Linked DNA regions of Myxococcus guangdongensis. Each later gene encodes a partner of the first gene's protein in a complex. Links are inferred from orthologs where the notes say so. Each region holds a gene or a part of one and is shown in the gene's direction. Other genes may lie near its edges.

The links.
Region 2: the proteins of secA (region 1) and secY are in contact, whole or in part, in a crystal structure (PDB 3DIN), measured with the Thermotoga maritima proteins. The link is inferred for Myxococcus guangdongensis from one-to-one orthologs. Residues at the interface, in WP_004082002.1 of Thermotoga maritima: Glu261, Ala262, Arg263, Lys300, Ala301, Arg302, Thr303, Ile304, Ile305, Leu323, Tyr324, Asp325, Pro326, Val329, Ser330, Tyr333, Ile336, Lys340, Phe345, Val349, Glu363, Phe364, Tyr374, Ser375, Gly376, Gly377, Glu393, Ile395, Thr482, Ser483; in WP_004081795.1 of Thermotoga maritima: Glu108, Gly109, Glu110, Glu111, Ala236, Glu237, Arg238, Arg239, Ile240, Thr241, Ile242, Gln243, Tyr244, Ala245, Arg246, Arg247, Val248, Thr249, Gly250, Arg251, Arg252, Val253, Tyr254, Gly256, Ala257, Ser258, Thr259, Tyr260, Leu261, Pro262.

The regions. Positions count from the first base shown.
Region 1 is NZ_JAJVKW010000001.1:783,971-791,716, reverse strand. Bases 1-3,392 are described here. They hold secA (preprotein translocase subunit SecA), read left to right. Parts: upstream 1-342; coding sequence 343-3,192; downstream 3,193-3,392. Also shown: rpsB (30S ribosomal protein S2), read left to right, coding at 3,560-4,540; tsf (translation elongation factor Ts), read left to right, coding at 4,700-5,353; pyrH (UMP kinase), read left to right, coding at 5,569-6,321; frr (ribosome recycling factor), read left to right, coding at 6,366-6,923; LXT21_RS03195 (diguanylate cyclase), read left to right, coding at 6,923-7,746. UniProt on the Escherichia coli protein: Required for protein export, interacts with the SecYEG preprotein conducting channel.
Region 2 is NZ_JAJVKW010000004.1:302,328-308,154, forward strand. What follows is about bases 2,060-4,951. They hold secY (preprotein translocase subunit SecY), read left to right. Parts: upstream 2,060-2,778; coding sequence 2,779-4,125; downstream 4,126-4,951. Other genes in these bases: rpmD (50S ribosomal protein L30), read left to right, coding at 2,060-2,096; rplO (50S ribosomal protein L15), read left to right, coding at 2,117-2,644; LXT21_RS14685 (adenylate kinase), read left to right, coding at 4,290-4,943. Outside these bases: rpsH (30S ribosomal protein S8), read left to right, coding at 1-196; rplF (50S ribosomal protein L6), read left to right, coding at 261-827; rplR (50S ribosomal protein L18), read left to right, coding at 936-1,292; rpsE (30S ribosomal protein S5), read left to right, coding at 1,312-1,833; more of rpmD, read left to right, coding at 1,836-2,059; map (type I methionyl aminopeptidase), read left to right, coding at 5,041-5,799. UniProt on the Escherichia coli protein: The central subunit of the protein translocation channel SecYEG. Consists of two halves formed by TMs 1-5 and 6-10.

The DNA.
Region 1 (7,746 bases):
GAGGGAATCCGCGCCCTCGGTGGGGCAGGGGGCGGCGTGGGGCGCGCGGGGGCGGCCTGGGCCTTCTGGGGGGAGGGCTTCCTGGAGGGCGGAGGGCCGGGGCGGCGCGCGGGGGGCTTGGCGGAAGCGCCCCGGACAGGCCGGCGGCGGGGATTTCGTGAAGGGGACATTGCGTGGGCTCGGTTCCGCTTTACTCTGAACCGATGCGCGCTGGGCAACCGGCCGAGAGGAAGTTTACGGAGGCGCGCGTGGTTTCCCACCAGCCCTCCCTTACATCTCCAGGGATTTCCCTTCACTCGCCGCCGTCCTTCGAGGATTCTCCGGCCGCGAGAGAGTCAACGAATGATCGAATGGACGCTGAAGAAGCTCATCGGGACCAAGAATGAGCGTGAGCTCAAGAAGGCCCGCGAGAAGGTCATCCGCATCAACGAGCTGGAAAGCCGGATGCGGGCCCTCAAGGACGAGGACTTTCCTGCCGAGACGGCTCGGCTGAAGCAGGAGATCCAGAACGGACGGCCGCTCGACAGCATGCTGTTCGAAGCCTTCGCGCTCATCCGCGAGGGCTCGCGCCGGGTCATCGGCCAGCGCCACTACGACGTGCAGCTCATCGGCGGCATGTTCCTCCACGAGGGGTGCATCGCGGAGATGCGCACCGGTGAAGGCAAGACGCTGACGGCCACGCTGCCCAGCTACCTCAACGCCCTGTCCGGGCGCGGGGTGCACGTGGTGACCGTGAACGACTACCTCGCCCGCCGCGACGCGGAGTGGATGGGGCGGGTCTACAAGTTCATGGGCATGACGACCGGCTGCGTGCTCCACGAGCTGTCCGACAAGCAGCGCCAGGAGGCGTACCGCTCGGACATCACGTACGGGCAGAACAACGAGTTCGGCTTCGACTACCTGCGCGACAACATGAAGTTCCGCTTGCAGGACTACGTCCAGCGCGAGCTGAACTACGCCATCGTCGACGAGGTGGACTCCATCCTCATCGACGAGGCCCGCACGCCGCTCATCATCTCCGGTCCCACCGAGGACAGCACGGACAAGTACTACCGGGTGGACCAGGTCATCCCCGGCCTCGTCCCGGACCAGGACTTCACCCTGGATGAGAAGCACCGCTCCGTGTCGCTGACGGACGACGGCATCGACAAGCTCCAGAAGCGCCTCAACGTCTCCAACCTGTACGACCCGGGTGAGATCGAGACGCTCCACCACGTGGAGCAGGGCCTGCGCGCGCACACGCTCTACAAGCGCGACAAGGACTACGTGGTGAAGGACGGCGAGGTCGTCATCGTCGACGAGTTCACCGGCCGCCAGATGCCGGGCCGCCGCTGGTCCGACGGCCTCCACCAGGCGATTGAAGCCAAGGAGGGCGTGAAGATCGAGAACGAGAACCAGACGCTGGCGACCGTCTCGTTCCAGAACTACTTCCGCATGTACTCCAAGCTGTCCGGCATGACGGGCACCGCGGACACGGAGGCGGAGGAGTTCGCGAAGATCTACAGCCTGGACGTGCGCGTCATCCCCACCAACCGCGCCAACATCCGCAAGGACCAGCAGGACGTGGTCTACAAGACGGAGCGCGAGAAGTTCGAGGCGGTGGCCGCGCAGATCGAAGAGCTGCACAAGGTGGGGCAGCCGGTGCTCGTGGGCACGGTCTCCATCGCGAAGAGCGAGGTGGTGTCCAGCTTCCTGAAGAAGCGGGGCGTCCCCCACAACGTGCTCAACGCCAAGCAGCACCAGCGCGAGGCGGACATCGTCGCGCAGGCGGGCCGCAAGGGCGCCGTCACCATCTCCACCAACATGGCCGGCCGCGGCACGGACATCCTCCTGGGCGGCAACGCGGAGGTGCTGGCGAAGGCGGCCGTGGGCCCCGCGCCGGAGGCCCCTGCGCCCGTGGCCCCGCAGGCCCCCGTCGAGGGCGCCGCGCCCCAGCCGGACCCGCAGACCGCGTACCAGCAGGCCCTGGCCGAGTGGGAGCAGAAGCTCGCCGACACGCAGGTGAAGCTGGAGGCGGAGACCAAGAAGGAGCGCGAGGAGGTGATGGCGGCCGGCGGCCTGTTCATCATCGGCACCGAGCGCCACGAGTCGCGCCGCGTGGACAACCAGCTGCGTGGCCGCGCCGGTCGTCAGGGTGACCCGGGTGGCAGCCGGTTCTTCCTCTCCCTCGAGGATGACCTGATGCGCATCTTCGGCTCCGAGCGCATCCAGGGGCTGATGGAGCGGCTGGGCATGGAGGAGGGCGAGGTCATCGAGCACATCTGGCTCACCCGCGCCATCGAGGGGGCCCAGAAGCGCGTCGAGGGACACAACTTCGACATCCGCAAGAACCTGCTCGAGTACGACGACGTGATGAACCAGCAGCGGCGCACCATCTACAAGCTGCGTCGTCAGGTGCTGGCCGCGGGCGCGGGCCTCCCGCTCGTCGAGTACACCGAGGACCCGAAGACGCGGGTGAAGAGCCGCTCCGAGCGGATGGTGAGCTGGGCGGACTTCAAGGAGATGGTGCTGGATGCGGTGGAGGACGTCATCGTCTCCACGGTGGACACCTACGCGCCGACGAAGAGCTCGGAAGGCTGGGACCTGGACGCCCTCACCCGGACGGTGAAGGAGACGTTCGACCTGGAGATGAGCTTCGACAACGTGGGCAACCGCGACGAGCTCCAGGACCACATCTACCGGGCGGCGGAGAAGGTCTTCCGCACCCGCGACGAGGAGTTCGGCGAGAACTTCCTGCGCTTCCTCCAGTACAACTACCTGGCGACCATCGACCGGCTCTGGAAGGAGCACCTGCTGGGCATGGACCACCTGCGCCAGGGCATCGGCCTGCGTGGCTATGGCCAGAAGGACCCGAAGCAGGAGTACAAGCGCGAGGGCTACCAGGGCTTCATCCAGACCCTGTCGTCCATCAAGGCGCAGTTCGTCTCCCAGCTCATGCGCGTGCAGCCGCGCTCGGCCACCAGCGCCGAGGAAGAGGCCGTCCGCATCCAGCGGCAGCTGGCCCAGCAGCAGCGCAAGGCGGTGGAGGGTCGCGGCACGGCGGAGGGCAAGCTGGACGAGGCCTCCGTCGCCCAGGCGGCCCGTCCTCCGGCGGCCCAGCAGGGCCCCCGCGTGGGCCGCAATGATCCCTGCCCCTGCGGCAGCGGTCGCAAGTACAAGAAGTGCCATGGCGCGGCGGAGGCCAACGTCTAGGCGGTCCTGCCTCCCCAGGGATGTCCAGGCGCCGGCGCGGCGCCGCCCCGAGGTTCGGGCGGCGGACCGCGCCGGTGGTGTTTCCGGGGGCCACAGGACGCCTGGAGGGCGGGGGAGGGGGCTTTGCGCCTGCTTCCCGGCACGGGCGGTGAGGCGAAGCTTGCGCCGCCCGGAAGGGTTCTGTTAAGGACCCCCCGCCTCGTAGTCTGGGGTGGGGGTATCTACCCTCAGTCGTACCCACTTCACACACGCCCGTGCCGGTCGCCGGTGCACCCGTGGGTGAGGTCCCCTCCGCGAGGAGTGGCCCTGCCCCGGATGTCACGGCCGGAGCTTCGCTCGGGTGTGGCGGACGAACCGGAGAAACAACATGTCGATCGACACGCAGGAAACGCAGAACCAGCAGCAGGCCATGGCCGCCGCCGGCGGCATCACGATGCGGCAGCTCCTGGAGGCCGGTGTTCACTTCGGCCACCAGACCAAGCGCTGGAACCCGAAGATGAAGCCGTACATCTTCGGTGCCCGCAACGGCATCTACATCATCGACCTCCAGAAGACCGTGACGATGGCCCGCTCGGCCTTCCGCTTCGTGGCGGACATCACGGCCCGCGGCGGCTCGGTGCTCTTCGTCGGCACCAAGAAGCAGGCGCAGGACGTCATCCGCGAGGAGGCCGCGCGCGCCGGTCAGTTCTTCGTCACCAGCCGCTGGCTGGGTGGCACGCTGACCAACTTCAAGACCATCAAGCAGGGCATCGACCGGCTCAAGACGCTGGAGAAGATGGCCGAGGACGGCACCTTCGAGCGCCTGCCCAAGAAGGAAGTCGCCTCGCTGGAGCGCGAGCGCGAGAAGCTCGAGAAGAACCTTGGCGGCGTGAAGGAGATGTCCAAGCTGCCCCGCTGCGTCTTCATCATCGACCCGAAGAAGGAGCACATCGCCATCCACGAGGCGACCCGTCTGGGCATCCCCGTGATTGGCCTGGTCGACACGAACTGCGATCCGGACGGCATCGACTTCGTGATTCCCGGCAACGACGACGCCATCCGCTCCATCAAGCTCTTCACGTCGAAGATCGCCGAGGCCTGCATCGAGGGCGCGGCCCGTTACCGTGCCTCCGGCGCGGCGGACCGCGACGAGCAGGAGGAGCGCGAGGGCCGTGACGACCGCCGTGAGCGTGATGACCGCCGTGGCCCGCGCCGCAATGACCGCGGCGGCGACCGCCGTGGTGGCGACCGTGACCGTGGCGGCGAGCGCCGTGGCCCCCTCGTCGAGATGAAGGGCGCGCCGGCCGTCGCCGAGCAGCCCGCGGCCGAGGGCGGCGAGGCGCCCGCGGGCGAGACGGCGGCGGAGTAATCCCCCCGTTTCACTCCAGTGTCTTCGTGGCGGCCGGGTGGCGGAAGAGAACGCCTGTCACCCGGCCGTCCGTGTTTCCCGTCGTACTCCGTACCCCTTGAACATCAATGCTCCGCCCGGCGCATGGCGCCCACGTGGTGGCGGAGGCAGGAGAAGAACATGGCCGAAGTGACCGCCCAGATGGTGAAGGACCTCCGCGAGCGGACCGGCGCGGGCCTGATGGACTGCAAGAAGGCGCTGGCCGAGTCCGGCGGCGACTTCGCGAAGGCCGAGGAGTGGCTGCGCAAGAAGGGCATCTCCCGCGCCGCCGGCAAGGAAGGCCGCGTCGCCGCCGAAGGTCTGGTGGGCACCTACGTGCACGGCGGTCGCATCGGCGTGCTGGTGGAGGTCAACTGTGAGACCGACTTCGTCGCGCGCAACCCGGACTTCCAGGACCTGGTGAAGGAGGTGGCCATGCAGATCGCCGCCGCCGCCCCCAAGTTCGTCCGCCGCGAGGAAGTGCCCACCGAGAACCTTGAGAAGGAGCGCGAGATCGAGCGCGAGCTGCTCAAGCAGCAGGGCAAGCCCGAGGCGATGCTGGAGAAGATCCTCGTCGGGAAGATGGAGAAGTACTACACGCAGGTCTGCCTCGTGGACCAGCTGTGGGTGAAGGACGACAAGAAGAAGGTCGGCGACATGATCACCGAGCGCGCCGCGAAGATTGGCGAGAAGGTCTCCGTGCGCCGCTTCGTCCGCTTCGAGGTGGGTGAGGGCATCGAGAAGAAGAAGGACGACCTCGCCGCCGAAGTGGCCAAGACGCTGGGCCAGGGCTGAGCCCTCCGGGGACCTCCCTGAGAGGTCCTCCCGGTTGGCCCCGAGGGCCGCGACCCTTCCGACTCCCTCTTGGGGAGCGGGGGACGCGGCCCTTCTCTTTTGGGGCCCCTGGACGGCTCCCAGGGCCCTTCGGGGCGTTGGCCGTGGACGGTGTGGCCGCCTTGTCCGACTCGGGCGTTGATATGCCGCAATCCGGGGGATAGAAGCGGACGCGCATGTCCTCCGACACGACCCAACCGCTCCGATACAAGCGCATTCTCCTCAAGCTCTCGGGCGAGGCCCTGATGGGAGAGGGGAAGTACGGCATCCACCCACCCACCCTCAGCGCCATCGCTGACCAGGTCATCGAGCTGGCGCAAGCGGGCGTGGAGGTGGCCCTGGTGATTGGCGGAGGCAACATCTTCCGCGGCGTCGCCGGGGCGACGGAGGGCATGGACCGGGCCAGCGCGGACTACATGGGCATGCTGGCCACGTGCATCAACTCCATGGCCATGCAGGACGCGCTGGAGAAGAAGGGCCTACACACGCGCGTGCTGTCCGCCATCAAGATGGAGCAGATTGCGGAGCCCTACATCCGCCGGCGCGCGGTGCGCCACCTGGAGAAGGGCCGCGTGGTGATTTTCGCCGCGGGCACGGGCAACCCGTACTTCACGACGGACACGGCCGCGTCGCTGCGCGCCATGGAAATCAACGCCCAGGTCATCCTCAAGGCGACCAAGGTGGACGGCATCTACAACGCGGACCCGAAGAAGGACCCCACCGCGCGCCGCTACCGCTCGCTGACGTACATGGATGTGTTGAAGCAGAACCTCAATGTGATGGACTCCACGGCCATCTCGCTGTGCATGGACAACAAGCTGCCCATCATCGTCTTCGACCTCACCGTGCCGGGGAACATCGGCCGCGCGGTGCTGGGCGGCGGTGAGATTGGTACCGTCGTGGGCGGCAGTGAGACGGCCTGGGCCTGACCTCACGCACTCATCCCGATTCCGAGTTCAAGGAGAACACGCAAATGAGCGACGACCTCGTCAAAGAGCTGAAGGAGCGCATCACCAAGACGCTCGAGGACCTCAAGCGCGAGCTGACCAAGGTGCGCACCGGGCGCGCCAACACCGCCATCCTCGACAACGTCCGCGTGGACTACTACGGCACGCCCACGCCCCTGTCCGGCGTGGCCAGCGTCAGCGCCCCGGAGCCCCGGCTCATCATCATCAAGCCGTGGGAGAAGAGCGTCCTCAAGGACATCGAGAAGGCCCTGCGCGAGGCCAACCTCGGCATCAACCCCATGAATGACGGGGAGATGATTCGCCTGCCCTTCCCGCCGCTCACCGAGGAGCGCCGCAAGGAAATCGCCAAGCAGGTGAAGACCAAGGGTGAGGACCACAAGGTCGCCATCCGCAACATCCGCCGCGACACGAACGAAGTCCTCAAGACGCAGCTGAAGGACAAGAAGATCACCGAGGACGACCAGAAGCGCATCACCGAGAAGGTCCAGAAGGAGACCGACGACGGCGTCAAGCAGGTCGACTCCATCGTCCAGGCGAAGGAGAAAGAGGTCATGTCGGTCTGATGGCCTTCGTGCTCCTGGCCGAGCCCGCCGCCCCGGTGGCGGGTGTGTTGCGCCGGTACCTCGAGGGCGCCGGCCACGAGGTGGCGTGGGTGGCGAGCGTCGACGAGGCGCTGCGCGCCGCCCGGGAGCGTCCGCCCTCCGTGCTCCTCGCCTCTGGCATGGGCGCGCTGGATGGCGAGGCGCTGTGCCGGGGTGCGCGCGCCCAGGGCCTCACGGCGCCCGTGCTGCTCATGTACCCGCCGGATGAAGAACACGCCGACGAGCGCGCCCAGCAGTCGGGTGCGGATGGCTGCCTGGTGGGCCCGCTCAAGCGCGCCACCGTGCTGACGTGCGTGTCGCTGCTGCTGCAGCGCGAGGAGGCCCGGCGCGCGCCGCGGGCCGCTCCGATGCCCGTCACCCCCGTGCCGGTGGAGCCCCAGGCGCCGCGCGCGCCGCAGGCCCCCGTGGGGGCGACGTCCGCGGACTTCGAGTTCCTCAAGCGGCTGATGTTCATGGAGGTGAAGCGCAGCCGCCGCTACCGCTACCCCATCGCCCTGCTGATGGTGGAGTTGGACCGCTTCCAGGAGCGGGCCTCGTCCCTGGCGCCCGCCGCGCGCAAGGGCGCCCTGGCGGAGACGCTGGGCCTCCTGGTGGCGGGGGTGCGCGACATCGACGTGGCGGTGCCCTTCGCGGACAGCCGCTTCGTCGTCTTCCTGCCGCACACGCCCCGCTCGGGAGCCCGGGTGGTGGCCGAGCGCCTGCGCGAGAAGCTCAAGAGCGTCACCACGCTTCCCGCGGGCACGGCCTCGGTGGGGGTGTCCGTGTCGGAGCCTCCGGCGGGCAA
Region 2 (5,827 bases), on another replicon or contig:
GGACCGCGCTCCCGCCATCACCGGCATCCGCCGCGTGTCCAAGCCGGGTCTGCGCCGCTACGTCGGCGTGAACGACATCCCGCAGGTGTTGGGAGGCATGGGTATCTCCATCCTCTCCACGTCGCGCGGCATCCTGGTGGACTCCGAGGCCCGCAAGCAGAAGGCGGGCGGCGAGCTGCTCTGCACCGTCTACTAGCCAGCGGCCTGGTGGCCGCGCCTCGCGAGAGTGCGCGCCCCGGGCATACAGGACCGAGGCAACCATGAGTCGGATTGGAAAACTGGCGATCAAGCTCGGCGACAAGACGAAGGCCGTCGTCGCCGGCCAGCAGGTGAATTTCGAGGGCCCCAAGGGCAAGCTGTCCGTGAAGCTGCCCGGCAAGGTCAAGGTGGAGATCAAGGACGGCCAGGTCAGCGTGCTGCGCGCGGATGACTCGCGCGAGGCGCGCAGCCTGCACGGCCTGACGCGCACCATCCTCGCGAACGCCGCGAAGGGCGTGTCCACGGGCTTCGAGAAGAAGCTGGACATCCGCGGCGTCGGTTTCCGCGCCGAGGTGAAGGGCAAGGCCATCCACTTCGCGCTGGGCTACTCCCACCCCGTCGTCTACGAGCTCCCCGAGGGCGTGACGGCGGAAGTGGACAAGACGGCCCGCACCGAGGACAGCCTCCCCACCGTGGGGCTGACGCTGCGTTCGGCGGACAAGGAAGTGCTCGGCGCGACGGCGGTGAACATCCGCTCGCTGCGCCCGCCCGAGCCGTACAAGGGCAAGGGCATCAAGTACTCCGAGGAGCGCATCCGCCGTAAGGAGGGCAAGACCGGAACGACGTAATCGTTCCGTCTGTCCTGAGTGTTCCCAATCCCGCCGGACCCTTGGGGTCTGGCGGCATCATCCGGCGGCGGAAGACCGCATCGCCGCCGGAAGGACAAGGAAGCAGCCATGCCGACGAAGATCGACTCCCGTATCAAGAGGAAGAACCGCATCCGCAAGAAGCTCTCGGGTACCACCGAGCGGCCGCGGCTTACCGTCTACAAGAGCCTCAAGCACATCTACGCGCAGGTGGTGGACGACACCACGGGCAAGACCCTCGCGTACGCCTCGTCGCTGTCCAAGGAGCTGAAGGGCCAGGACGAAGGCGACAAGAAGGCGGACGCGAAGCGGGTGGGTGCCCTCATCGCGCAGCGGTGCAAGGCTGCCAACGTCGAGGCGGTGGTGTTCGACCGCAACGGCTTCCCTTATCACGGGCGTATCGCCGCCGTGGCTGACGCCGCGCGCGAGGCCGGGCTGAAGTTCTAGCTTTCGAAAGGATTTCCAAGTGGCAACTCCGATCAATCCGAACGATCTGGACCTCACCGACCGCGTGGTGAACATCAACCGCGTCGCCAAGGTGGTGAAGGGTGGCCGGCGGTTCTCGTTCGCCGCCCTCGTGGTGGTGGGTGATGGCGCCGGGCACGTGGGCGTCGGCCTGGGCAAGGCCAACGAGGTCCCCGAGGCCATCCGCAAGGGTGGCGAGAACGCGAAGAAGAACCTGTTCCGCGTTCCGCTGATGGGTCACACGATTCCGCACGAGGTGCTCGGGCACTTCGGCGCCGGCTGGGTGCTGCTGAAGCCGGCCAGCGAAGGTACGGGCGTCATCGCGGGTGGCGCGGTGCGCGCGGTGCTGGAGGCGGCGGGCATCCGCAACATCCTGACGAAGAGCCAGGGTTCGCGGAATCCGCACAACGTGCTGAAGGCCACGGTCGCGGGCCTGAAGCTGCTGCGCAGCGCGGCGCAGGTGTCGCGCCTCCGTGGCAAGGACGTCGAGTCGGCGAAGCTCGCCGGGGAACAGAGGGGCTAGTCATGGCGCTCAAGGTGAAGCTGACGAAGAGCTACGCGGGCGCTTCCGAGGACATGCTGGCCACCATCCGTGGCCTGGGTCTGAAGAAGTTCGGTGATGAGCGCCTGCTGAAGGACACGCCCGCCATCCGCGGGATGGTGTTCAAGGTGAAGCACCTGGTCTCCTCGGAGACGGTGTCCGCCGAGGCGCCGGCGCCCAAGCGCCGCAAGCCGCGCAAGATCGCCCTGCGGGACCGCGCGCGCGCTTACCAGGCCAAGGCCTGAGCACGAGAGGACCTAAGACAATGAGCACTCTGCACGGTTTGAAGCGCCCCTCGCGCTCGTGGCACCGCAAGAAGCGCGTGGGCCGCGGTCAGGGTTCCGGCCTGGGCAAGACGGCCGGTCGCGGTGGTAAGGGCCAGAAGGCCCGCACCGGTAACATGCGGTTCGAAGGCTTCGAGGGTGGCCAGAGCCCCCTGCAGCGCCGCCTGCCGAAGTTCGGCTTCAACTCCCCCAATCGCACGGTGTACGCGGTGGTGAACCTGTCGGATGTGGACACCCACTTCGACGCGGGCGCCACGGTGGATGAGGCCTCGCTGAAGAAGGTGGGCCTGGTGAAGGGCCGCTACGACGGCGTGAAGCTGCTGGGTCGGGGCGCGCTGACGAAGAAGGTCACCATCCGGGTGCACAAGGCCTCCGAGACCGCCAAGTCGGCGGTGGAGAAGGCTGGTGGCGCGGTGGACGTCCTTCCGCTGATGGCCCACAAGCCCGAGGCGGCCGCCAAGGCCCACGCTGGCAAGGGCGTCAAGGCCCCTCGGCAGCCGAAGGCCTGAGCATGTCCGACGCGCATCACTTGTCGGTGGTGCGCGTCATTTCGCTTGTGTAGGCTTCTGCGCCCCTTTCCCATCCGTGGAACAGGGGCGTTTTGTCGTCCTGGCAGAACCCTCACGAAGAGGATGGCTACCCCGTGGCTCTCAATGCCTTCGCCAACGTCTTCCGCATCGCGGAGCTGCGCAGCCGGCTCGCGTACACGCTAGCCCTGCTGGCCGTCTACCGCATCGGCATCTTCATCAACACACCCGGCGTGGACCGGGCCGCGATGAACGCCTTCATGGACGCCCAGAAGCAATCGGGCGGGCTGGTCTCGCTGTTCAACCTCTTCTCCGGCGGCGCGCTGGAGCAGATGTCCATCTTCGGATTGGGCATCATGCCCTACGTCAGCGCCTCCATCATCATGCAGCTCCTGGCGGTGGTCATCCCCAGCCTCGAGCGCCTGCAGAAGGAGGGGGCGGCGGGCCGGCAGAAGATCAACCAGTACACGCGCTACGGCACCATCGTCCTCTCCGTCATCCAGGGCATCGGTATCTCCCGCTGGCTGGCGTCCTTGGGGCGCTCGGACGCGGGGCAGAGCGGCTTCAACCAGGTGGTCGTGCCGGACGACAGCGTCTGGTTCACCTTCATGACGGTGGTCAGCCTGACGGCGGGCACGGCCTTCATCATGTGGCTGGGTGAGCGCATCACCGAGCGCGGCATCGGCAACGGCATCTCGCTCATCATCTTCGCGGGCATCGTGGCGGGTGTGCTCCCCGGCGCCAGCACGCTGCTGGACCTGACGCGGCAGGAGGTCATCGCGGTGGCCGAGGTCCTGGCGCTGCTGGTGTTCATGCTCCTCATCATCGCGGTGGTGGTCTACGTGGAGCGCGGCATGCGCCGCATCCCCATCCAGTACGCCAAGCGCATGGCGGGACGGCGGATGTTCGCGGGCCAGGCCACGTACTTCCCGATGAAGGTCAACACGGCCGGCGTCATCCCGCCCATCTTCGCGGGCGCGGTGCTGTCGTTTCCCGCGACGCTGGGCACGTGGTTCCCGTTCCTCCAGGATGTGCAGCGCGCCATCGAAGGCAACCTGTGGATCTACAACGGGCTCTTCGTGCTGATGGTCATCTTCTTCGCCTACTTCTACACGGCGTTGACCTTCCGTCCGGATGACGTGGCGGACAACATCAAGAAGCAGGGCGGCTACATCCCGGGCATCCGCCCGGGCCGGCAGACGGCGGAGTTCATCGAGCGGGTGCTGAACCGGCTCACGTTCGGCGGCGCCATCTACCTGGCGGTCATCTGCGTGATTCCGTCGGTCATCAGCGGTCTGCTCAACGTGCGCTTCACGTTCGGCGGCACGGCGCTGCTGATCGTCGTGGGCGTGGCCCTGGACACGGTGCAGCAGATCGAGGGTCACCTCATCAGCCGCAACTACGAGGGCTTCGCGGGTCCGCGCGGTCCCCGCATCCGCGGCCGGGTGCGCGTGGCGGCCTGAGTCACGGCGACAACGTCACGGGCGCCTCTCCTCGTCGTGGGGAGGGGCGCCTCGTCGTTCCGGGGCGCAGTCATTTTCGAGGTATTCGGTGGTGCACATGGGGGGCGCGTGAAAGTTTCGTGGCCGACGACTTCCGTGCCTTCCTTGGGAGCTGAGAGGAGCACATGAACCTGATCCTGTTGGGACCGCCGAACGCGGGGAAGGGTACGCAGGCGAAGAAGCTCTTCGCCGACTTCCACATCCCGCAGATCTCCACCGGTGACATCCTCCGCAAGGCTGTGGCGGAGGGGACGGAGCTGGGGAAGGTCGCGGGGCCGCTGATGGCGGCGGGCCAGTACGTGCCGGACGAGGTCGTGATTGGAATCGTCGAGGAGCGCCTGAAGGAGGCGGATGTCGCTCAGGGCTTTGTCCTGGACGGCTTCCCTCGCACGCCAGGCCAGGCGGACGCGCTAGACAGGATGCTGGAGCGGCTGGGCAGGAAGCTCGACGCGGTGGTCTCGCTCGAGGTTCCGCACGAGACGCTGGTGAAGCGCGGCTCGGGCCGGCGCGTGTGTCCGAAGGACGGCAGCGTCTACCACGTGGAGACGAGCCCCTCGAAGCGCACGGGCTTCTGCGACAAGTGCGGCGAGGGCCTGGTGCAGCGGCCGGACGATATGCCGGAGGTCATCGAGAAGCGCCTGCAGAAGTACGACGCGGAGACGCGTCCCCTGAAGGCCTTCTACGAGAAGAAGGGCGTGCTCAAGAGCGTGGACGGCGTGGGCTCCCCGGAGGGCATCTACGAGGAGATCAAGGCCGCCGCGGGTCGGAACAAGGCTTGAGGGCCGGACGGGCTGGCGAGCGGAGCTCGAGGGCTTGCGGTGCCTCGAGTCGCTGGCCACCCGTGTCCCGTGCAGGTGAGGACGGCGCGGGAATCCGATGAGCCAGGTGGAGATCAAATCCCGGGAGGAGATCGCGCTCATGCGCGAGGCCGGCCGCATCGTGGCCGACATCCTGGACGCGCTCGAGCAGGCCGTGGCGCCGGGCATCACCACCTGGGAGCTGGATGCGCTCGCGGAGAAGATGACCGCGGAGCGGGGCGCCAGGCCAGCCTTCAAGGGCTACCTCGGCTTCCCGTGTGTGCTCTGCGCCTCCATCAATGACGAGGTGGTACACGGCATCCCCAGCCGGAAGCGGAAGCTGGTCGAAGGCGACCTGATGAAGCTCGACTTCGGGGTGTCGTACCGAGGGTGGTTCGGGGACTCGGCGCGGACGGTGCCGGTGGGGAAGGTGACCGCGCAGGCGCAGTCTCTGGTGGACACCACCCGGGAATCGCTCCAGAAGGCCATCCAGGCGATGAAGCCGGGTAACAGGCTGGGGGACATCGGCCATGCGGTCCAGCGGCACGTGGAGGGGCGGGGGTTCTCCGTGGTCCGGGATTTCACGGGGCATGGGATCGGCCGCAAGCTCCACGAGCACCCACACGTGCCCAATTACGGGCAGGCGGGGGCGGGGATGAAGCTGCGGGCGGGCATGGTGCTCGCGGTGGAGCCGATGGTGAACGAGGGGACCTCGGACATCGAGATCCTGGACGACGACTGGACGGCGGTGACGGCGGACCGGAAGTTGTCCGCCCATTTCGAGCACACCATCCTCATCACGGATGGGGGGCCCGAGGTGCTCACCCGAGGGCGGTGATGCGGCCGGGACTGCGGGTGAAATAGGT